Regions from separate parts of the Viridibacillus sp. NPDC093762 genome, predicted to be linked through region 1. Evidence: riboswitches for the same ligand, from Rfam matches in the RefSeq annotation. Region 1 holds a riboswitch; the other holds the start of a gene.

The links. A riboswitch is a leader RNA that binds a small molecule or an ion and turns the genes downstream of it on or off. The one in region 1 is predicted to bind cobalamin.
Region 2: linked by a shared signal. The riboswitch ahead of nikA (nickel ABC transporter substrate-binding protein) and the one ahead of ACQKM9_RS04430 (Ig-like domain-containing protein) in region 1 are both predicted to bind cobalamin.

Annotation. Positions count from the first base shown of each region.
Region 1 is NZ_JBNNUK010000002.1:116,207-128,598, forward strand. Features, by position in the region: gene pxpB (5-oxoprolinase subunit PxpB) at 1-112, opposite strand, end outside; gene ACQKM9_RS04400 (LamB/YcsF family protein) at 323-1,084, shown strand; gene ACQKM9_RS04405 (NRAMP family divalent metal transporter) at 1,099-2,319, shown strand; gene ACQKM9_RS04410 (putative hydro-lyase) at 2,341-3,132, shown strand; gene ACQKM9_RS04415 (YhdT family protein) at 3,634-3,900, shown strand; gene panF (sodium/pantothenate symporter) at 3,900-5,345, shown strand; gene ACQKM9_RS04425 (hypothetical protein) at 5,494-5,652, shown strand; cobalamin riboswitch at 5,813-6,005, shown strand; gene ACQKM9_RS04430 (Ig-like domain-containing protein) at 6,191-7,762, shown strand; gene ACQKM9_RS04435 (DUF4430 domain-containing protein) at 7,837-8,763, shown strand; gene ACQKM9_RS04440 (energy-coupling factor transporter transmembrane component T) at 8,788-9,669, shown strand; gene ACQKM9_RS04445 (ABC transporter ATP-binding protein) at 9,642-11,348, shown strand; gene ACQKM9_RS04450 (ECF transporter S component) at 11,297-12,025, shown strand.
Region 2 is NZ_JBNNUK010000009.1:58,674-71,065, forward strand. Features, by position in the region: gene ACQKM9_RS12590 (ABC transporter ATP-binding protein) at 1-650, shown strand, start outside; gene ACQKM9_RS12595 (branched-chain amino acid ABC transporter permease) at 663-1,529, shown strand; gene ACQKM9_RS12600 (branched-chain amino acid ABC transporter permease) at 1,532-2,563, shown strand; gene ACQKM9_RS12605 (3-oxoacyl-ACP synthase) at 2,560-3,585, shown strand; gene ACQKM9_RS12610 (alpha/beta fold hydrolase) at 3,582-4,478, shown strand; gene fabG (3-oxoacyl-ACP reductase FabG) at 4,492-5,232, shown strand; gene ACQKM9_RS12620 (class I adenylate-forming enzyme family protein) at 5,245-6,714, shown strand; gene ACQKM9_RS12625 (hypothetical protein) at 6,865-7,077, opposite strand; partial or broken gene ACQKM9_RS12630 (hypothetical protein) at 7,097-7,305, opposite strand; cobalamin riboswitch at 7,984-8,170, shown strand; gene nikA (nickel ABC transporter substrate-binding protein) at 8,325-9,947, shown strand; gene nikB (nickel ABC transporter permease) at 9,987-10,925, shown strand; gene nikC (nickel transporter permease) at 10,922-11,758, shown strand; gene ACQKM9_RS12650 (ABC transporter ATP-binding protein) at 11,774-12,392, shown strand, end outside.

The DNA of each region.
Region 1 (12,392 bases):
CTAAATTTTGTAAAATTGTACAGTTTGACGGATCGATTGTATTTCCAATCTGAACCATTACTGCTGAATCACCCAAAGGTTTAAATTTAACATGTTTAAATTCTTCTCCCATAATGTACAACCCCTCATTTTGCATTTTAAACAATATAATCATATAGATAAATAATGGTAAATGACAAGTAAGTTATTTACAATTGATAATTCATTATAGTGAGAAAGTTCAAAAATAAATGTTTTCAGAATAATGATTTAGTGATAATATAAGTTTTGTGTCAGAAAAACTGACATTAAATCCACTTTGAATTAGTAAGGGGCTGAGAAAATGTTTCATGTAGACTTGAATTGCGATTTAGGAGAAAGTTTTGGTCATTACAAACTAGGGGAACAAGAAGAAATTTTAAATTATATTACTTCAGCTAATGTAGCATGTGGTTTCCATGCAGGTGACCCAACAGTGATGAGGGAAACAGTTAAAATGGCTATTGCTAAAGGTGTCAAAATTGGTGCCCATCCTGGTTTGCCTGATTTAAATGGATTTGGACGACGCCCAATGCAAATTACTCCTCAAGAAGGCTATGACATGGTCGTATATCAAATTGGTGCACTACAAGGGTTTTTATCTACATGTGGAGAGAAAATGCAGCACGTAAAACCTCACGGAGCATTATATAATATGGCTGCTAAAGATCAGGCATTATCTAAGGCTATTGCCCAAGCTGTCTATGATGTCTCACCTGAGCTAGTATTATTCGGATTAGCTGGAAGTGAGTTAACGAAGGCAGGAGAAAAACTTGGTCTTCAAACAGCTCATGAAGTATTTTCTGACCGTACATATCAAGCGGATGGTTCACTTACTTCACGTACACAATCCAATGCTTTAGTAACAGACGAGGAACAGTCTGTAAATCAAGTCGTAACAATGGTCAAAGAAGGTTATATTGAGTCTCAACAACAAACGAAAGTATTATTGCGAGCAGACACTGTTTGTATCCATGGGGATGGAGTACATGCTCTTGCATTTGCAAAATATATTCGAAACACATTGGAGAAAAATAACATCAACGTTCAAGCATTTCACGTATAAAAAGGGGTTTTCATATGACAAAAGTTAGCTTAAATCAAGGGCAAGACAGAAAGAAAGTAGGGCGTAGCGTCTTATTAGGAGCTGCCTTCCTTATGGCAACATCATCGATTGGACCAGGATTTTTAACACAAACGACGGTCTTTACACAACAATTAGGGGCTAGTTTTGCCTTTGTTATTTTAGTTTCACTTATTTTAGATGTCTTCGCTCAAATAAATGTATGGCGTATCATCGCAGTATCAGGTATGCGTGGTCAAGAAATTGCCAACAAAGTACTTCCTGGTTTAGGTCTTGTATTAGCCATCATGATTGTTATTGGTGGACTAGCGTTTAATATCGGGAACGTTGCAGGAGCTGGTCTAGGTTTAAATGCTATGCTCGGCTTGGATCCGATTATGGGCGCAGTTATTAGTGCAGTTTTTGCAATTTTCATTTTCCTTGTAAAAGAAGCAGGTAAAGCGATGGATAAGGTTGCACAAGCAGCTGGCTTTATCATGATTTTACTAATGATGTATGTTGCTTTTACAACATCACCACCAGTTGGTGATGCATTAGCTAATACATTTACACCAGAAAAAATTGATATTCTTTCAATCGTAACTTTAGTTGGGGGAACAGTTGGTGGATATATTGTTTTCGCCGGTGGTCACCGCTTACTAGATGCAGGAGTTAAAGGGGTAGAATCTTTACCTGATGTAACGAAAAGTTCTGTAACAGGAATTGCTGCTACTGGTATTATGCGTGTAGCACTATTCTTAGCGGTATTAGGTGTAGTACATCAAGGTTTGACAATTGACCCTGCTAACCCACCTGCTTCTGTATTTAAATTAGCTGCAGGTGAAATCGGTTATCGTATGTTTGGTGTTATTATGTGGGCTGCTGCGATTACTTCTGTAGTAGGTGCTGCATATACATCAGTATCATTTATTCGTTCTTTCCACCCAATGATTGATAAATATCATAACTGGGTAATTATTGTCTTTATCGTTGTATCAACTATCACATTTGCATTCGTTGGTAAACCTGTTAAAATTCTTGTTTTAGTAGGGGCAATCAATGCAATAATTTTACCTCTAGCACTTGGAACGTTATTAATCGCAGCATATAAAAAAGAGATTGTTGGTAATTATAAACATCCGATGTGGTTAACGATTCCAGGTATTTTTGTTGTAGTAGTTATGGCTGTACTTAGCGTTCGTACACTTATTATCGAATTACCTAAACTATTTAGCTAGTTAAGAAAGTGGGGAATTATGATGACACAATTTGATACAATGGCCCCAACTGCTATTCGAGAATTAATTCGTAATGGTGAATTGACTGGACCAACAGCGGGAATGGCTAAAGGCTATACACAAGCAAACTTGGTTATTTTAAAGAAAGAATATGCGTATGATTTCTTATTGTTCTGTCAACGCAATCCAAAATCTTGTCCATTAGTGGATGTGACCGATATTGGGTCATATACACCTAACTCTATTGCTGCTGGTGCAGATATTCGCAAAGATATACCGAGATATCGAATATATCGTGATGGTGTTTTCACTGAAGAAGTAACCGATGTTACAGATTATTGGGAAGATGATATGGTATGTTTCCTATTAGGGTGTAGTTTTACTTTTGAAACGCCACTTCTTGCAAGTGGAATTCCAGTAAGACATATTGAAGAAGATTGTAATGTACCTATGTATAAAACGAATATTCCATGCGAAAAAGCAGGTATTTTTGAAGGTCCAATGGTTGTTAGTATGCGTCCTATGAAACATGCTGACGCAATCCGAGCTGTACAAATTACTTCTCGTTTTCCAGATGTTCATGGTGCACCGGTTCATATTGGCGATCCAAGCCAAATTGGGATTACAGATGTAAATACTCCTGATTTTGGAGATGCTGTAACGATTAAAGAAGACGAAGTTCCGGTATTTTGGGCTTGTGGCGTTACGCCTCAAGCAGTAGCGATGGAAAGTAAACCATCTATTATGATCACTCACGGACCCGGCTGTATGTTCATTAGTGATTTAAAAGATGATAAATTAAGCATACTTTAAGTAATAAAGCGCCTCTAAGTTAAAAAACTAACTTAGAGGCGCTTTTTATATACCTTTTACTTATTTTACTGTGCCAAATTTGTTAGCTTAGTCCAATATTAATTCAGCTTCAGAGCTAAAGTAATGAACTACTTATACATGATATTAGCTTTCTCAGCGCCGAATAGGATGCCAGATGCCACTTCTAACTTGTTCTAGATAATGTTGAATGACGTCTTGTAGTTTCCAGTATGTTGTTTTTATAGCTATTCCTCCTAATATCTCTCAACCTATATGAGTAAATAGGCTACTCGTAGATACTTAGGAATCAAACTATTATAGTTTTTATTAGCACTTTTGTAGATTAAATATGTATATACATAAATTTGTATTTTCTATTAGTTTACATAATATTATTATGTAAACTAAATTCTATACTTTCAATTTTTTAATTGAGAACGTATTATTATAAAAGTAACTTATTTTTAATATGTAGTGATTCGTCATAAAGGAGATTGTAATATGAATGATAAGCGATTTAAAATTGCGCATCGTGAGGCCATCATTGGGGTGATACTTGTAATCATCAATTTTAGTATTTGGTTTGGCTTTGCTTATGGCATGGGCTCAGGAGATCCGTCATCTTATACATATGTACTTGGTTTTCCAGAGTGGTTTTTCTATAGCTGTATTGCAGGAACTATTTTCATGGTCATCCTTATAGTTTTCGTCATTAAATTCCTCTTCACAGATGTACCATTTGACGATGAGGAGGGTGAACAGAAATGATACATTGGCAAGTGATTATTCCTTTAGTTGTTTTTTTAGTACTTATTTTTGGGATTGGGATATGGGCGAATCGCCAAGTCATGCAATCAAATTCGTTTTTGCAAGAATATTTCCTTGGCGGACGTGAAATGGGTGGTTTCTTACTTGCTATGACAATGATGGCGACATACGGTAGCGCTGGGAGTTTTATAGGTGGTCCAGGTGTTGCCTATAATACAGGACTCGGTTGGGTTCTTTTGGCGATGGCGCAGTTACCAGCAGGTTATTTCGTTCTAATGATACTTGGTAAAAAATTTGCAATTATTGCACGTAAGTATCAAGCAATCACTCTAATTGATTTTTTAAGTGAACGATATCAAAGTAAAACGGTTGTCATTGTATCAGCAGTTAGTATTATTTTATTCTTATTTGCATCCATGGCAGCTCAGTGGATTGGCGGGGCGCGATTAATAGAGTCATTAACAGGCTTAAACTATTCTACTGCATTGTTTATCTTTGCAGGTGCTGTATTAATTTACGTGATTATTGGTGGTTTCCGTGCAGTAGCATTAACAGATGCAGTGCAAGGTTCTGTGATGGTCATTGGGACAATCATTTTACTTGTCGCAACGGTTATTGCTGGTGGAGGAATATCGAATATAATGAGTGATTTAGTCGCTGAAAATCCGAATCTTGTATCACCTTATGGGGCAGATCGTAGTTTAACGCCATTATACGTATCGACATTTTGGATTTTAATTGGGATAGGTGTTATTGGCTTACCTCAAATTGCCGTTCGTGCAATGTCATATAAAAACTCAAAAGGCATGCATACAGCCATTATCATTGGCACAATTGCACTTGCTACAATTATGTTTGGCATGCATTTAATTGGTGTACTAGCACGTCCGGTATTACCAGGCATAGAAATTGGTGATAAAGTGATGCCTTTACTGACGCTAAAAGTGTTACCTCCATACTTAGCAGGAATTGTGCTAGCTGCACCAATGGCAGCAATCATGTCTACGGTTAACGCTTTACTTATCTTAGTAAGTTCAACTGTAGTAAAAGATATTTACTTAAACTATATAAAACCAACTGCATCAGATGCACAGATTAAAAAAGCAAGTTTCTATGTGACTACAGTTATTGGGATAGCAGTGGTTCTAGTAGCTCTACGTCCACCAGATTTACTTATTTGGCTGAACTTATTTGCTTTCGGTGGATTGGAATCCGTATTCTTATGGCCGGTTGTATTTGGTCTCTACTGGAAAACAGGAAACAAATACGGTGCGATTGCATCGATGATTATCGGGATTTCATCTTATATCTACATTGATCAAATAATGCCAAGTGTATTAGGTATGCATACTGTTACGTTGCCGATAATCTTATCTTTAGTAGCATTTGTTGTAGTAAGTCTTGTTACGAAGGACAAAGTTAAGACTGGAAAATCGATTATTTAATAAGAAACACCAAACTTTTAGTTTTAAAGTTTGGTGTTTTTATATGTAAAAACCGGTTAATAATTTTTGTTTATCTAATTGACAGATAACTCTAACTGTTATACAATAATAAAAAATAAAAAAATTGTTATATAACAGGAGGGTTTACATGGAAATGTATAGAGAAGGTTATGAAACGTATTGTCTAGCTTGTGAAAATTATGGTATGGAGTCGATGAATTTTTATCTTTACGTGAGAAACTTAACCGTAGAGCAGTTAAACGCATTCAATCAACATACGAAGGGAAGCGATGATTACGAAGTCTGATGCCATAGTAATTTTATAAAAACCCTACCCGTTGCTAAAAACAGGTAGGGTTTTGTTATGTTTTTATTGTTTTGATACGAAAAAGTCCGAATTTTAATACAATAAAAAATATTAATTTACATTCTAAAACTTTTATGAAATAATTTAGATTAATAGACAAATAAATATTTCTTATAAGAGTGCTTATGTTCATCATAAGCTAAAAGGGAAATCGGTGTAAATCCGATGCAGCCCCGCTACTGTAAGTGTGGATGAAATTGTTGCAAACCACTGGTGCATGTATAATGCGCTGGGAAGGAACAAGAGTAAATAGATACACAAGCCAGGAGACCTGCTTTTATAATGTAGTTTCAATCTTCGAGGGGGAGATTTGGAGCATCGAAGGCCTTTTTGTATATCATTGTACATTTTTCTGGCATTTCGCCGTCCAAATTCTCTTTACATTGTGTAAAGGGATTTTTTTTGCCCTTATATATATGTTCTTCCTTTTAAAGAAAAACTACAAGTAATTAACAATAAAGATATGGGGGATTTCAACATGTACACAAGTAAATGGGTAAGAAAATGGGTAGCACCTATCGGAATGGCAAGTTTATTAGCATTTTCACAACTACCAGGTCAATTGTCGACAGTAAAAGCTGCAGAAAATACGTCAGCGACTGTTCAAGTTCCAGCGAAAGATGTCAGTTATAAAAACGTTCTAAATTCAACAGCGGCATTTTTACTACAACAAGTGCCGAATCCATCATTTGGTGATGAAGACTACGTAACTGATTTCGCTCGTGCTAGCGTACCAGTTCCTTCTAAATACTATGAAACTTATTACAATAATCTAGTCAAAGAGGTTAAAAGTAAGGATGGCAAAATCTCTAAAGACGTTGGTAAATATTCAAAAGTCATTATTGCATTAACAGCCATCAACAAAGATCCGCGTAATGTTGGGGGATATGATTTAGTTAAGTCTATGTATGATACATATTTGACTACAGAGGAAGCAAAAAAATTAACTAATGGGAATAAATTTCATTTCTTAAATGCTATTGATACAAAAAATTATGATTTATCAACGGAACCGAAATATGCGGAGATTACAAGAACTAAATTAGTAAATGATTTAGTAAAAGATCAATTTGAAGATGGATCATTTGCGTGGGCTCTAGATTATGGATCTGATAAAGATTCAACATCAATGACGGCTACTGCTTTAGCGCCTTACACAAAAGATGCGAAGGTAAAAGCAGCTGTTGAAAAAGCAAATGATTATTTAGGCAAAGAACTAGGTGAACAAGGTGGATTCTACTCAGAATGGGCAAAAGGTGACAGTCCTGAAACAGTATCTCAATTCATCATCAATTTAACGTCTAATCAAACAAATCCAAAAACGGACCCACGTTTCATCAAAGGTAATGGTAGCTGGGCTGTTTCTAACCTAGTAAGTTTTGTAGATAGTGCTACAGGTGGATTAAAGAGCGGTTTGTCACTTAAAATTCCAAACTTAATGTCATCAGATCAAGGTTTACGTGCACTTGCTTCATATGACCGCTATGTAAACGGCAAAAACCGTATTTATGATATGTCTGATGCTGCGGAGTCACTTAAATTTGACATTACAGCACCTGAAGTAGCAACAGCTAATAAAGTTAGTGATCAAACAACAATTGTTAAAGGCAAAGCTGAAGCAGGAGCGAAAGTTACGATTTATAACGGCTCTAAGCTACTAGCATCAACTACTGCATCTACAAAAGGCACATACTCTTTAACAATCAAAAAGCAAAAAGCTAATTCAACATTGAAAATTTATGTGACAGATGCATCTAAAAATAAAAGCAAAGCATACACATTAAAAGTAGCTGATAGAACGGCTCCTAAAGCACCGTCAGTTAAAAAAGTAACTATTTCAACTAGTAAAGTGACTGGGACAGCTGAAAAAGGTGCAAAAGTGTATGTATTAAAAGGTAAAACGTCTATCGGTAAAGGAACTGTAAATAGTAAGGGGCAATTTACTGTTATAATTAAAAATCAAAAGGCTAATACTAAATTAACAGTTTATGCCAAAGATGAAGCCGGTAACAAAAGTAATGCAACAAAAGTAGTAGTTAAAACGAAATAATTTGAAAGAAATAGGAAGGGTGTTGGAGTTTATCTCCAGCACCCTATTCCCATCTATAAGAAGAGGTGCGATTTATGAAAAAATTAATACCATTATGGCTAATGATGATTCTCTCATTGATCATTATCACTGGCTGTAAGATTCAATCAGTTGAAGAATATAATAACCAAACTGAGCAAGAACAAAGTGTTGATGAAGCAAGTGAGACTAAGGTAATCGTTAAAGGTGATAAAGGTGAAGAATCAGCAAAGGAAGAAAAAGAAAAAGATTCAACAATAGATGCTATAAAGCCAAATAACGAAGAAGAGGAAAAGACCGAAACAAAGCAAAAGGAACCAAAAAATGAAGAAGAGGTAACGCCAAAAAAAGAGCAACCAACAAGCACACCTAAAACTGATTCAACATCAACTTCGAAAACACCTAGTAAAGATACTTCGACTAGTTCAAATAATGAAAAGCAAGATAAAAGTCCAGCACCAACTAAAGATAAAACACCAACAAAAGATCAGAAGCCTGAAAAAGATAAAAAACCCGAAAACAATAACGTAGCTCAAAAGCCAAGTAAGCCTAATAAAGAAGATGAAAAGAAGAAAGAATATGTGACTATTTCGATTAGTGCTGCAACTTTGCTAACGCATTGGGATATGTTAAAACCTGCATTACAAAGTGAAAAATACGTACCGAAAAATGGTGTGATTTTAAAGTCTACGAAATATGAGATCTTAAACGAAGACGAAACGGTTTGGTCTATTATTAAACGAGCTACAAAAGAACATGGTATTCATCTGGAATATGAAGGAGCGGGCGACAATCAATATGGCTCTGTCTATATCGAAGGGATTAATCACCTTTATGAATTCGACGCAGGGGAATTAAGTGGTTGGATGTACTCTGTAAACGGGCAGACCCCTAATTATGGTGTGAGTGCAGTTACCGTTAAAAATGGTGACAATATTCAGTTTCAGTATACAGTCGATCTAGGCCGTGATATAGGTAGATAATTATTAAAAGGAGTAATAAGCATCATGAAAGCATTTGAAACGTATCACCCTATTGTTCTCTTTGCATATTTTGCATCTGTCATCGGACTTTCCATGTTCTATATGCATCCAGTTTATTTACTTATTACATGTATTGGAGCAATTACATTAAGTCTGTTACTTAATAGAAAATCATTTATTAGCGGCTTAAAATTTTTCGTGCCGATGTTTTTTATCGCTGCAATTATTAATCCACTTATTAGTCATGACGGAGAAATCATTCTATTTTACATAGATTATAATACTATAACATTAGAGGCTATTGTTTATGGATTTGCGATGTCGATTATGATCTGTTCAGTCATTTTTTGGTTTGGTTGTTATAACGTTGTAATGACATCAGATAAATTTCTTTATTTATTCGGTAAGATATCACCTGCACTAGCGCTGGTCATTTCATTAACATTACGTCTTGTCCCGCGTTTTAAACATCAAATTACGATTATTTCACATGCACAAAAAACAATTGGCATGGATATTTCAGCCGGCAACCCATGGCAAAGAGTAAAAAGCGGGATTCGCATCATCTCCATTCTTATAACTTGGGCACTAGAAAATGCAATTGAGACGGCTGATTCGATGAAAGCACGTGGTTATGGCTTGAAGAACCGTTCCACATTTTCATTATTCGTTTTCGAAAAAAGAGATGGATTTTTGCTCGGAATCATATTAACACTTCTTTTAACGAATATTCTTGGCAGTTACTTTGGTGTGACGACGTATTATTTTTATCCAACGTTTACTGAATTAGCTTTAACTCCAATTAGCATAGGACTTTATATTTCTTATGCTAGTTTACTAGTAATACCTATTGTGATTGAAATTCGGGAGGCAATTAAATGGCGCTCATTGAAATACAACATGTAAATTTCCAATATCCAGAAAAACAAGAGCGAGTATTAGATAATATCAATTTAACAATTGAAGAAGGTGAATTTGCTGTTCTTTGTGGTACATCTGGCTGCGGTAAAAGTACGTTATTAAAACATTTAAAAAGAGAGATAGCTCCTCATGGTGAAAAATCAGGAACTATTCTTTATGCGGGCACGGTATTGGCCGATTTACCTGATCGCGTGGCAGCTTCTGAAATCGGTTTTGTTATGCAAAATCCAGAAAATCAAATTGTTACTGATAAAGTGTGGCATGAGTTGTCTTTTGGTCTTGAAAATTTAGGGCTAGATACGATGACAATTCGACGTAGAGTGGCTGAAATGGCAAATTTCTTCGGTATTCAGCAGTGGTTTAGGAAAAGTACAATGGAGTTATCAGGTGGTCAAAAGCAACTGTTAAATCTTGCAGCAATTATGGCAATGCAACCCAAATTATTGATTTTAGATGAACCGACATCTCAGCTTGATCCAATTGCAGCTACGGAATTCATCGGAACATTGCAAAAGTTAAATAAAGAACTTGGATTAACAATTATTCTTGTAGAACATCGCTTAGAAGAGGTTTTTCCTATAGCAGATCGCGTTGTGGTCATGGAGAAAGGTCGTATTATTTGTAATGATTCACCGCAAAATGTTGCACAACAATTAAAAGCATTCGATGCCTCTCATCCAATGATGCTAGGCTTACCAACACCAGTGCGTATTAATAATGCATTGCAAATCAATGACGTTGTACCGCTAACCATACGAGATGGCCGGAATTGGCTAACAAAGCACTTTAACAATGAATTTCGAGCTTTAGAAAGTAAATTGAGTTCAGACATTCCAACTGATGACATTGTCTTGGAAGTTAAAGAAGCATGGTTCCGTTATGAAAAGAATACTCAAGATGTATTAAGAGGTTTCTCCATGCAAGTACGGGCTGGAGAGATTGTTAGTATTTTAGGGGGAAACGGTACAGGGAAAACAACTGCACTAGGTGTAATGTCAGGTTTATATAAACCATATCGAGGAAAAGTCTTCATAAATGGTAAATCCATTAAAAAGTTTTCAAATGGCGAATTGTATCGAAATAATTTAGCTGTTTTACCACAGGATCCATTAACTCTACTCGTTGAAAAGAAAGTACAACTTGAATTCGATAGCATAATAGACGTTTTAGGCATCTCAAAAGAGGCAGCCAATGTACAGTTAAATGAAATTATCACAACACTTAATATCGGACATTTATTAGACAGTCATCCATATGATTTGAGCGGAGGAGAACAACAAAAAGTTGCTTTAGCCAAAGTCTTGTTACTAAACCCTAAAATTATCCTTCTAGACGAGCCTACAAAGGGCATTGATGCATATTCTAAGGAAATATTCGCCGAAGTACTACAAGCGCTTAAAAAGCGTCGTGTGGCCGTTGTGATGGTTACACATGATATTGAGTTTTCAGCGCAGTATTCTGACCGTTGTGCAATGTTCTTTGATGGCAATATCGTTTCCGAGGATGAACCAAAACTGTTTTACAGTGGAAATAATTTTTATACAACTGCAGCGCACCGAATGTCGCGTCATTTATATGATTTTGCAGTGACAAGTGAGGACGTGATTTCGTTATGCAAGCACAATCAACAGCTCGAGCAGACAACTACTCCCGTAAACGTCTAATTTTCTCCAGTATCATCATTTTTGTAGTTATTCCAATCGTCATGCTTATTGGAGTGACTATCTTGAATGATCGTAAATACAATCTTATATCTATGATAATCGTTTTATTAGCCTGTGTGCCATTCTTTGTTTCATTTGAAAGAAGAAAACCACAAGCACGAGAAATTTTAACGATAGCTGTTATGTCGGCTATTTCCGTTGCAGGCCGAGCAGCATTTATTTGGATTCCAGCTTTCAAGCCAGTGACTGCCATTACAGCCATTACTGGATTTGCTTTCGGAGCGGAAGCAGGCTTTCTTACAGGAGCGACCTCTGCCATAGCATCGAACATCTTTTTCGGACAAGGTCCATGGACGCCATTTCAAATGTTTACATGGGGAATCCTTGGTTTTATCGCTGGTCTATTAGGACAAAAAGGTTGGATGAAAAGCAAAGTAGCACTCATTATTTATGGCGTTTTTGCAGGAATAATGTATTCCTTCTGTATGGATATTTGGACTGTCATTTCTTATGATGGGCTGTTTTCTTGGAAAAGGTATTTAATCGCTATGTCAACAGCTATTCCGTTTACGATTGTCTATGTAGTATCAAATGTCGTTTTTTTACTCGTTTTAGCCAAACCAATTGGTGAAAAATTAGAACGAATAAAAGTGAAATATGGAATGTTGAATAGCTAGAAAAGAAAAAGAACTGTTTTGAAAGTCGTTAATCTAGACTTTTAAAACAGTTCTTTTTTACTTAAAAAAGGATAATATAAACATTGTTGGAATTCTGTTAAAATTGCGTTTGTTCCAGTAAGGAGGGGTTACACATTGGATACAAATAAACACTCAGCGGTTTTTTTAGTAGCTTTAACAAACTTATTAATCATTTGTCTAGCTCAATATTTATATGCTTTGATGTTGATAGATAATTATGCGATTACCTATTTTCAACTTTTTTTCATACCTTTAATCAGTGTAACTATCAATTTGCTTCTTTGGTCAAGTAGATTCAGAATCAAATTTTATCTACATTGGATTTTTGTGTACATAAGTTTCTTCT
Region 2 (12,392 bases), on a different contig from region 1:
TACAAGGGATTCAATTTGAAGCAATAGAAGGGGAAGTATCGGTATTGCTTGGTAGAAATGGAGCGGGTAAAACAACTACTTTAAAAACCATAATGGGTTTGACACCTGCTTCCCACGGAAAAGTTATGTATGAAGGGCAAGACATTACAAAACGAAAGCCTTATGATATTGCCAATCTAGGTATTGGTTATGTTCCAGAAGATCAAGGTATATTTAAGGACTTAACAGTGGAAGAAAATATGAAAGTTGCAATCCGAAAAGAGACAGATGAAGTATATGAAAAACAGGCATATATATTAGAGTTATTTCCCGATTTGAAAAAGTTTTGGAAAAAGGCTGGGGGGCATTTATCCGGGGGGCAGAAGCAAATGCTGTCTATGGCAAGAGCATTTGTAAATGACAGTAAACTCTTATTGATAGATGAGCCTTCAAAGGGATTAGCTCCAATCGTTGTAGAAAAAGTAATGGAAGCTATTACAGAAATGAAAAAGAAAACAACGATTATTCTTGTTGAACAGAATTTTATTATGGCCAGTCGGATTGGTGATACCTATACATTAATAGATGATGGAAAAACTGTTCATTCAGGATCTATGGCTGAATTGATTGGAGATGAAGAATTGAAACGGAAATACTTAGGAATTGGTTAGGGGGAATCGAGTATGGATTTATTTATCAGTTTATTTATAAATGGTTTAGCCACAGGTATGTTGATTTTTTTATTAGCAGCTGGATTGACACTTATTTTCGGATTAATGGACGTCTTAAACTTTGCCCATGGGGGACTTTTTGTTTGGGGAGCTTATTCTGGAATCTTTGTTTATACATGGTCAGGGAGTTTTATAGTCGGAATACTAGGTGCGATTGTAACAGGGTTTCTCCTAGGGTGGATCACGGAAAAATTAATCATTACACCCGTATATGGCAATCATGTACAACAAATTTTAATAACGCTTGGATTTATGCTAGTACTATCAGAATGTATTAAGGTTGTTTTTGGACCTAATAGTATTCCTGTAGATGTGCCTTCATATTTAGCAGGTAGCTGGGAAATCGGTGAAGTAATTGTGATTAAATATCGTATTTTTATTATCGTTATTGGGCTTATTATTTTCGGAATATTCCAATATGTATTAAAGAAAACAAAAATCGGTTTAATCGTACGTGCTGGTGTGATGGATAAAGAAATGGTGCAAGCATTGGGTATTAATATTAAACGTGTTTTTTTATTCGTTTTCATGACCGGTTCAGCAATGGCAGCATTCGGCGGAATGCTTATGGCTCCGTACTCGGGCGTAATATACGCAGAGATGGGAATGGAATATGCCATTTTAGGATTTATCGTTGTAGTAATAGGAGGGATGGGAAGTTTCTCTGGTTCATTAATGGCAGCAATTCTAGTGGGGCTTGCGGGTAGTTTCATGGCGTACTATGTTCCATATTTATCATTAGCGGTCAATATGATTTTGATGGCTATTGTATTAATCTTCCGTCCACAAGGCTTATTCACAAATGCGAAGGAGGGCTAAAAATGAGACAGGAAAAATACTTTTCTCTTAAAAATTTGACATTCTTGATAATTATAATAGCACTCATTTTCTTTCCCTATGTTGCAGATTCTAGAACGTTAACGATACTAATGACCCAAATATTTATTTTCAGTATATTAGCTATGAGTTATGATATTTTACTCGGTTATACAGGAATTGTGTCGTTTGGGCATGCTATGTTTTTTGGAATAGGCGCTTATATAACGGCCATTTTACTTAGTACTTATAACAATACTATGATGATTTTCCTCATTTCGATTATAGTAGGTATGATTTTTGCTGGTATTGTTAGTTTCCTAGTTGGGCTCCTGACACTGCGTTTAAAGAGCCATTTCTTTGCCATGTTGACATTGGCGATTTCAGGTTTGTTTTTAGTTGTAGCGGAGAAATGGCGTACTGTTACAAAAGGGAATGACGGATTTACTTTCAGAGCTCCGGATGTATTCAGAGATCGTGTTATCTTTTATTTCTTCGTCTTAGTCTGTCTTGTTGTCGTATTCCTTGTACTTAGACGATTTGTAAATTCGCCATTAGGTAAAGTACTAATTGCTGTACGAGAAAACGAACAAAGGACACGATCATTAGGATTCAGAACATTACACTACAAGGTGACAGCTTCAGTAGTAGCTGGTGTCGTTGCTAGTCTGTCAGGATCACTCTATGCAATATCTCTTCGCTTTGTCAATACAAGTGTAATGTCAATGGATATAACATTAGATGCACTGTTAATGACGATAATTGGTGGAGTTGGTACACTTATCGGGCCAATAGTTGGCAGTTTAGTGATTGAAACTGCTCAACATTATCTATCAGGTTTAGCTAATGACTATCCGATTTTTGAACGCTGGATTATCTTCTTTGGAATGCTCTATATTTTAGCAGTCATCTTCTTCCCAAAAGGCATTGTTGGTACTGTATATGTGAAATATTTGACTTGGAAATCGAAGAAAGCCAAAACCCAACTGCCTACGCAATCTGTACCTTTGGTCAAGGATAAGGAGCGATTTGAATGAATATAGGGATTGTAAGTACCGGAATCTATTTACCTAAAAACCGTATGACCTTTGAAGAGATTAGTCAAAAATCGAATATTCCAGTTGATATTGTTAAAACAAAATTGGGTATTATTGAAAAGACGATTGCTGGACCAGAAGATCATACAGTGCAAATGGCAGTTTGGGCTGCCAAAAGAGCCTTAGAAAAGACAAATTTATCTCCACGAGATATTGATGTCATTATTTATATCGGTGAGGAACATAAAGAATATCCACTGTGGACAGCAGCTATTAAAATCCAAGAAGAAATTGGTGCTTTAAATGCATGGTCATTCGATGTACAGCTTCGATGTGGAACGACGATAATGGCGATGAAAGTTGCAAAAAGCTTAATGCTAGCTAATGAAGATGTTCGTACTATCTTACTTGCAGGAGGATATCGAAACCATGATTTCATCGATTATACAAATGATCGAACACGTTTCATGTATAACTTAGGCGCTGGCGGAGGAGCTATGATTCTACAAAAAGATGTGAAAGAAAATATCGTTCTTGAAAGTGATTTGATAACGGACGGATCTTTTTCAGAAGATGTTGTTGTACCGGTTGGTGGAACAAAAAAACCATTGACCCCTGAATTACTACAAGCAGGTGCATATAAATTAGATGTGCTAGACCCTGAAGGCATGAAGACACGTCTTGAGCAAAAGTCATTGAGTAACTTTTTAAAGGTAATCCGCCAATCTTTATCGAAGAGTGGATATGACGAATCTCAATTGGATTATATTGCTATGCTTCATATGAAAAAGTCAGCACATGATTATGTACTTCATTCACTAGGGCTAGACGAATCACAGTCAATTTATTTATCACATTACGGACATATCGGTCAGATTGATCAAATTTTATCCTTAGAGTTAGCTTTAGAAAAAGGGAAAATAAAAAACGGAGATATTATCACGCTTGTTAGCGCAGGTATTGGTTATGCATGGGGGGCAGTAACAATTAGATGGGGAACTCATGAGGAGGAGATTGTATGACATTGCAACAAGACGTATTAAAAAAAGTGCGGTTATCTAACGGAGAAACAATAGCTTATCGTGAAAGAGCTGGTGGAGATGAGCTTATAATTCTTATTCATGGCAATATGACATCTTCAAAACATTGGGATGTACTAATGGAAGAACTTGATGGACGATTTACAATTCTATCACCAGATTTAAGAGGATTCGGTCAATCATCTTACCATAAACGAGTGTCACAAATTCGTGACTTTAGCGAAGACTTAAAGCTATGGGTTGATGCTCTCGGGTTAAAAGATTTTACTTTAGTAGGTTGGTCTACTGGGGGCGCTGTTGCAATGCAATTTTGTGCGGATTATCCCGGATTATGTCATAAATTAGTCCTACTAGCTTCCGCTTCAACAAGAGGTTATGCATTTTATGCGTCGAATCCGGATGGTTCACCTAATCTATTAAAGAGAATACTTACTCTAGAAGAAGTTGAAAAAGATTCCGTAAAAACTGTACCTATGCAAAATTTATATGATAGTGGGAATCGTGAGGGATTAAAAGCAGTTTGGAATGCGCTTATTTATACGCATAAGCAACCATCAGAACTGCAGTATGAAGCCTATATAGATGATATGTTGACACAGCGTAATCTTGCAGATGTATATCATGTGTTAAATACTTTCAATATTAGTTCTAAGAAGAATGAAGTAAGTCATGGACAAAACGAAGTAGCGAAAATCCAAATACCTACACTAATTATTTATGGTGATCGTGATTACGTAGTACCTGAGACTATGACAAAAGAGATAATAGAAGATTTTGAGGGACGTGCAAAAGTAGTAAAACTGAGCGACAGTGGTCATTCACCATTAATAGATGATTTAACACAACTAGTTAATCAGATTGAACTATTTATATAATGGAGGAATTGGAATGAGATTGCAAAATAAAGTGGCAATGATTACAGGTGGAGCTAGTGGAATTGGTTTAGCAGCAGTAAAACGATTTGCAGAAGAAGGAGCAATAGTTATTATTGCGGATTACAACGAAGAAGCAGGATATAAAGTTGAAGCGAAATACCTTGAAGATGACTATGATGTAGCTTTCTATCCCATCAATGTAACTAAACGTGAAAGCGTCAATAATGTAATTGCAAAAGTGATTAGCAAATATAATAAGATTGATATTTTAGTAAATAATGCGGGTATTACAAATGATGCAATGCTTTCAAAAATGACGGAAGAACAGTTTGATCAAGTAATCGATGTAAATTTAAAAGGTGTTTTCAATTGCACTCAAGCAGTTACTCCAGCTATGGTAGCACAAGGCTATGGGAAAATTATAAACACATCATCTGTCAGCGGTGTCTACGGCAATGTTGGTCAAACAAATTATGCAGCTACAAAAGCAGCTATTGTTGGGATGACTAAAACTTGGGCAAAAGAACTAGGTAGAAAAGGAATTAATGTCAATGCAGTTGCACCAGGTTTTACTAGAACACCAATGGTTGAAAAAATGCCATCTAAAGTATTAGAGAAAATGGAATCCATCGTTTCTTTACAACGTTTAGCGGCACCAGAAGATATTGCCAATGCTTACCTATTTTTAGCTTCAGAAGAAGCAAGCTATATTACAGGCCATGTATTACAGGTTGATGGTGGAATTATGATGTAAGGGGGAGAAGTTATGCATAGTGAGCAATCATGGATATTAAAAAAAGCTGCCATTACCCCCAAAAAAACATCGTTGATTGATATTGCTACGAACAGGAGCTGGTCCTATAAACAATTGGGCTATGAAGTGAAAAAGTGGGCTATGTTTCTAAAAAACTGCGGTCTACAAAAAGGTGATCGGGTCGCCGTGATTGCGGAAAATAGAATTGATCTATTTGCCATTCTTTTTGCATGTGCCATCGGTGGTTACATCTATGTTCCCTTAAACTGGAGATTAAGTCATTCAGAACTTGACTATATTCTTGACGATTGTACACCAGCCTTAATACTATATGAAGATCAATTTATGAAGCTTATAGCTAATAACCCACATATGAAAGCATACCCAATTACAATAGAGATTGTAGCAGAGCACTTCAATGTACCAACAAATAATTGGAATTCGAAAGACGCATGGTTAATGATATATACTGGTGGGACAACTGGAAAGCCAAAGGGTGTAGTCTTATCATATGATGCGATAAATTGGAATGCCTTCAATACTATTATTAGTTGGAATATTAGTAGTGATGATTGCACATTAAATTATATGCCATTATTTCATACGGGAGGATTGAATGCATTATCAATTCCAATATTAATGGCTGGAGGTACAGTTGTAATAGGAAATAAATTCAATCCCCAAGAAGCAATCCAGTCATTGAATAGTTACAGCACAACAATTTCGTTATTTGTCCCGACAATGTATCAATCTATGATTGATACAGAAGAATTCAAGAAAACAAGTTTTCCTAGTATAAAAGTATTTTTATCAGGTGGAGCTCCATGTCCCATCACTGTGCATAAAACCTTCTTACAAAAGGGAGTACCATTTAAAGAGGGTTATGGATTAACCGAAGCTGGTCCCAATAATTTTGTTATTCAACCAGAGGAGGCCGCAATAAAACTAGGATCTGTCGGAAAGTGTATGCAATTTAATGAAGTTAAAATTCAAGCTCCGAATGGTCGAGAATGCAGACGTGATGAAGTAGGAGAACTATATATTAAAGGAAAGCATATGTTCAGCGAATATTGGAAGAATCCACAAGAGACAGCTAAAACTATTATTAATGGATGGCTTCGTACTGGTGATTTAGCGAAGATGGATCAGGACGGGGATATTTATATCGTAGGACGAGTAAAAGAAATGATTATTTCAGGAGGGGAAAATGTCTATCCTCAAGAGGTGGAACAATGTATTATTACTCATCCAAAGGTGAAAGAGGTCGCAGTTATAGGAATTGCTGATTGTCACTGGGGTGAAATCGTTACGGCTTTTATCGTATCTGATGATGCATTTAATAATGTTAAAGAAATTCAAGACCTTTGTAGAAGTCATCTAGGTAGTTATAAAATCCCTCGGAATATTTATTTTATCCCTGAACTACCAAAAACACATGTAGGGAAAATTGATAAAAAGAAGCTTCAAACAATTCAAATGTAAACGGTCTGTTGATTATTAACGGGTTCGAAATTGAGGAGTAAAAATATAAATAACCATTAAGAAAGGGGTGCAATTAGCACCTCTTGTACATCTATTTTAGCGATTAAATTAGACCTAAATTGGTTATCTTTTGATAATCTCATTATTTCACTAAATTGTCTTTAATGCTTCCTGAAGTTTTTTCACTACCCTTGATAAACCTAATATTGAATTTGTTGTATCGAATTTTTCAATATCAAAGGAATGATTTGCATTTTGGACAATCTCTATCTTTAAATTTGAGTTACTTAATTGTTCAATTTTATTTGAATTGAAATGATAAAATAAACGAAGTGCCAACTTCTCTTTAATAGAAATCGGCACTTCGTTTATTCGCTATAAGTTATTGTGTCGCTTTTGGTGGTAGGCACACGTCACATTTACGTTGGTTATTATTTTTAAATTTCGTAAATGTTTTTCAAAGTTGCTATCACATGCACATTAAAATAGTAACTTTTGAGAAAAACCGTGATATTCCGTCGTTAGCAACTTACTTTCCGAATTGTTCTCAACAAATTCTTTAATTTTACCAATCGTCCATTGTTTATTCAATCTCTTACACCTCCATATTTCTCGCTATGCGGAGGCTTTTCTTGGCATCCGTTCAATTATAAGCAAAAGTAGTAATTATCTTAAGTTCCTCATTATTACATGAGCTGGTACTCAATTAAACAGATGGAGGTTATCTTATTAAACTAAACTGCCTCGTTAGTTGAATATCAGTAAGTTACAAATATATGTATATTACAAATTCTTCTAAATCCATTATTTAAAATAGTCGAATATGCTACTTAAAAAGCATCTGAGGATAGGTATTTTTGTTTCCACTTAATGATTTAACGATATTAGCTATTGTTAATCTGTTAATTACTATGTCAATTGCGAAAAAAACCTTATTTAGTAAACAATAATAAAAGGTTTAAATCATATGCGATTGGAATCCAAAATTGATACTTTAATTAGTTTTAGTACTCTTAAAGCGAACCAGTTATTTATAATCAGGTTATTTTTTATTGTTAAGCATAAATGTGGAATTTTCCACTTTAGGTGTAAGGCAATGTAACGTAACGTTTACAACCAGCAACGATATGTGTAACTGCAAAAAAAAACGTGCAAATTTTTGTGGTAAAACTTTTGAATAAAATTAAGTCTTAAAATTGATATAGCTTTAAGTTGTAATAACGAATATACTTTATATTAGGAAAACTTTTTTTATTTGCACAAAAAATTACATATAGTATTGGAATAGGTGTGTTCGTTTAAAACGAATACTTAATAGGGAAGTCGGTGAAAATCCGACATGGTCCCGCCGCTGTAAGGGTGAGTCTCATGCAAGAAAGTCACTGGATAATATCCGGGAAGACGCATGGAGGCTATGAACCTAAGTCAGAAGACCTGCCTGTTCTAAAAATGCTGATAAACCTACGGGAGATAGGGAGGTGTTAGAGTGCTAGGAGACAAAATTGTTCTGAAACTATAAGCATTGCTGACCTTTTTTATCGGGTTAGGAATGCTTTTTTGTTTGCCAATATTTTATGGTAATAAAATTTTATAGTTGAAGGTGAGAAAAAGTGTTATTCAAACGATCAAAATTATTAAGTCTTCTCTTTTTACTATTATTAATGTTCTTAACGAGTTGCAGTAATACTCCCAAAGGTTCAGAAACTACTTCACTTAAAGGTAATGAGAAAGTTGTTACATTTTCTATGACTGGAGATATAGGCGATTTAAATCCACATACATATTTTCCAAATGAGTTTTTTGCACAAGCAATGGTATATGAGCCCCTTGTGTATTACGGGAAGGGTGGGGATATTCAGCCTTGGTTAGCAAAGAGCTGGGATATTTCAAAAGACGGCAAAGAATATGTGTTCCATCTGAGAAAAGATGTAGAGTTTTCTGATGGCTCGAAATTTAATGCGGCAATTGTTAAGAAGAATTTCGATACGATTTTAAATAATCATAAACAACATGAATGGGTAGAGTTAATTAACCAAATTAAAGATACAGCAGTAGTGGATGAATATACTTTTAAGCTTACTTTGAACAATTCTTATTATCCAACTCTACAAGAATTAACATACATAAGACCTTTGAGATTTGTTGGAGAAGCTGCTTTTCCTGACAGCCAAGATACATTTAAGGATGGTCTTAAATCTCAAATTGGTACAGGGCCATGGGTACTGAGCGAATATAAGAAAAATGAATATGCATTATTCGAAAGAAATGAAAAGTACTGGGGTACTAAACCAAAAGTAGATAAGGTTGTTGTTAAGGTCATTACTGACGGAGAATCTAGAGTATTAGCATTTGAGAAAAATGAACTTGATTTTATTTTTGGTAATGGGGTCATCAGTCAAGATTCATTCCAATTTTTAAAGGATTCAGGGAAATATGAAACTAAGTTGTCAGAGCCTACAGCTACAAGAACGCTTCTTTTTAATACAAATAAAGAAGCAACTAAAGACCATAAAGTACGTTTAGCGCTGAACTATGCATTTAATAAACAGGCTGTGATCGATAATATTTTTTATGGTATGGAAAAAAAAGCAGATACATTGTTTCCACCTGTATTGGATTACACAAAAATTGACATAGATCCATATGAGTATGACACAGCAAAAGCAGAGCAGTTATTAGATAAAGCAGGGTGGAAAAAAATAGAGGGTAAACCGTTTAGAGAAAAAGACGGAAAAGAACTGCAGCTAGAATTCCTTTTTAATAGTACAGATAATATCCAAAAGTCGATCGCAGAATTTGTGCAAGGTGATTTTAGAAAACTAGGAATTGATATTAAGTTGAATAGTCAGGAAACTAATACTTTCTGGAAAACGGCATTCCAAGGCAATTACGACATATTATTTACCTCAACATGGGCCGTACCTTTTGATCCACATTCTTATTTAGCTTCAATTACAACAGATTCAGAAAATGGTGGTCCAGATTATACTGCTTTATTGGGGTTACCAGAGAAGAAAGAAATAGACGAGAAGATTAAAAAAGTGCTTTTAACTACAGATGAAAAAGAAAGAAAAATGTTGTATACCGATATTTTAACAACTTTGCATGAGCAAGCGGTATACTTACCGATATCTTATCAATCCAATGTAGCGGTTTATCATAAAAATATTAAAGGATTAGATTTTTTGCCTCAAGAAGCAGAGGTACCTTTAACTACAATAGATGTTGAATGATGGAAGGATTATTAATAACAACAACTTAAGGAGTACTACATGAGTTGGTTTATAGTTAAGCGTTTCGCAAGTCTTGTTCCAATATTATTAGGAATCTCAATTATCACTTTTATCTTACTGCACTTAATTCCTGGAGATCCAGCAGTAGCTTATTTAAGGTTATCGAATATTCCGCCTACTGATGAGGCTGTGGCTGCTCTTCGACTTGAGCTTGGATTAAATAAGCCTTTATATATCCAGTATTTTGAGTGGTTAGGAAATGTAATTCAACTTGATTTAGGGATTTCATTTGTGTCTAAGAATACAGTTTGGGACGAGATGTTGTTACATTTAGTTCCAACAATTCAACTAACATTAGCTGCGTTTTTCTTTATTGTAGTTATTAGCTTACCAATAGGAATGCTATCGGCTATCTACAAAGGAAAATGGATAGATCAATTTAGCAGAATAATAGCTTTTGTTAGTGTTTCTATGCCTACATTTTGGTTTGGTTTTCTATTAATCTATTTTTTATCATTAAAGTTAGATTTATTACCCGTTTTGGGGAGGGGGACACTAGAACATGTAGTGCTTCCTTCCTTAACGCTTGCTTTTGGCTATATTGGCACAAATATACGATTACTTCGAGCGAGTATGCTTGAAAATATAAATGAACCATTTGTTATATATGCAAGAGCGAGAGGTTTGCGTCAAGGGAAAATCATTAGTAGACATGTGTTAAAAAAGTCCCTCCTTCCTGTAGTGACTGGGCTAGGTATGAGTTTTGGAAATATGCTAGGTGGAGCAGTTATTGTTGAAACCATTTTCGCTTGGCCAGGAATGGGACAATTATTTGTCTCGTCCATTATAAATCAAGATTATCCAATGATCCAGGGCTGTGTATTATTTATGACTGTAATCTTTGTGGTCTGTAATCTTTTAGTTGACCTTACATATTCCTTACTAGACCCCCGTATTCGATTGGAGGGAGTGGAATGAGACCGATTGTAAAGTTGAATCGAAAGCTGATAAATCATAAGCTCATGACGATTAGCAGTATCATTATTTTACTTATGATTGGAGTAGCCCTCTTTGCTCCTTTTTTGGCTCCTAATGATCCGAACTTTGTTGATATCGCTCAGAAACTACAAGGCCCTTCCTCTCAGTTTCCATTAGGGACTGACCATTTAGGGAGATGTATATTATCGCGATTAATCTTTGGAACACAGACTTCGCTCGGAACAGCCATCCTTGTCATAGGATTTATGATGATGATTAGTGTTCCACTTGGCATTTTTGCAGGATATGTTGGTGGTAAGGTAGATTATCTCTTTATGAGAATCTGTGACATCCTCATGGCATTCCCAAGCTTTCTTCTTTCATTAGCTTTGGTTGGCATATTGGGGCCGGGGATTTTTAATCTAATTTTGGCAATGGTGCTTGTTCAATGGGTTTATTATGCTCGTGTCATTCGAGGAATGGTGCTCAGTGTTAAGGAACAAAACTTTATATTAGCAGCCAAAATATGTGGCACTCCAAAGTTTATCATAATTATGAAACACATTTTCCCTGCCATTATCTCTCAAGTTGTTGTATTAGTCTTTATGGACATCGGAGGAGTTATCTTAGCTATTTCTAGTCTTTCATTTTTAGGTCTTGGAGTACAACCTCCAGAGGCAGAGTGGGGAATGATGATTAATGATAGTAAACCATTTTTTAGAAATTACCCTTCATTGATGTTGTACCCGGGAATGATGGTTTTCATCGTTGTCATAGCCTTTAACGTATTCGGCGAGGCATTGAAGGATATGTTAGACCTGAAAAAGGGCTAAGGGGGAGGTCGTGGAATGAGACAACAACCGATACTAACTGTAAACAATTTAACTTTATCCGTATCAATAACCCATAAAGTGGTTCAACCAGTGCGTGATATCAATTTTACACTTGATCCAGGGAAAGTGTTAGGCCTTGTCGGCGAGAGTGGATCAGGGAAAACGTTGACTTGCCTGTCTTTGTTAAATCTTTTACCTGACAATGTAAAAGTAAAGCATGGAAGCATTAACTATAGAGATAAAGACCTTTTAAACTGTTCAAAAGAAGACGTAAGGAAAGTAAGGGGCTATGAGATTGCTATGATTATGCAAAATCCTATGATTGCCTTTAACCCTGTAAGAACAATTGAAAGCCATTTTATTGAAACAATTAGAACTCACTTGCCTATGACTAAGCGACAAGCGCGAAAAATGGCTGTGGAGTATTTAGAGAAAACCGACTTTACTAATCCAAAGACTGTATTAAAGCAATATCCATTTCAGCTAAGTGGTGGGATGTTGCAACGAGTTATGATTGCGATTACCATGTCCCTAACCCCCTCTATTTTAATTGCCGATGAACCGACAACTGCACTTGATGCAACAAATCAACTTCAAGTTTTAAAACAGTTGGATAAATTAAAGAAGGAATATA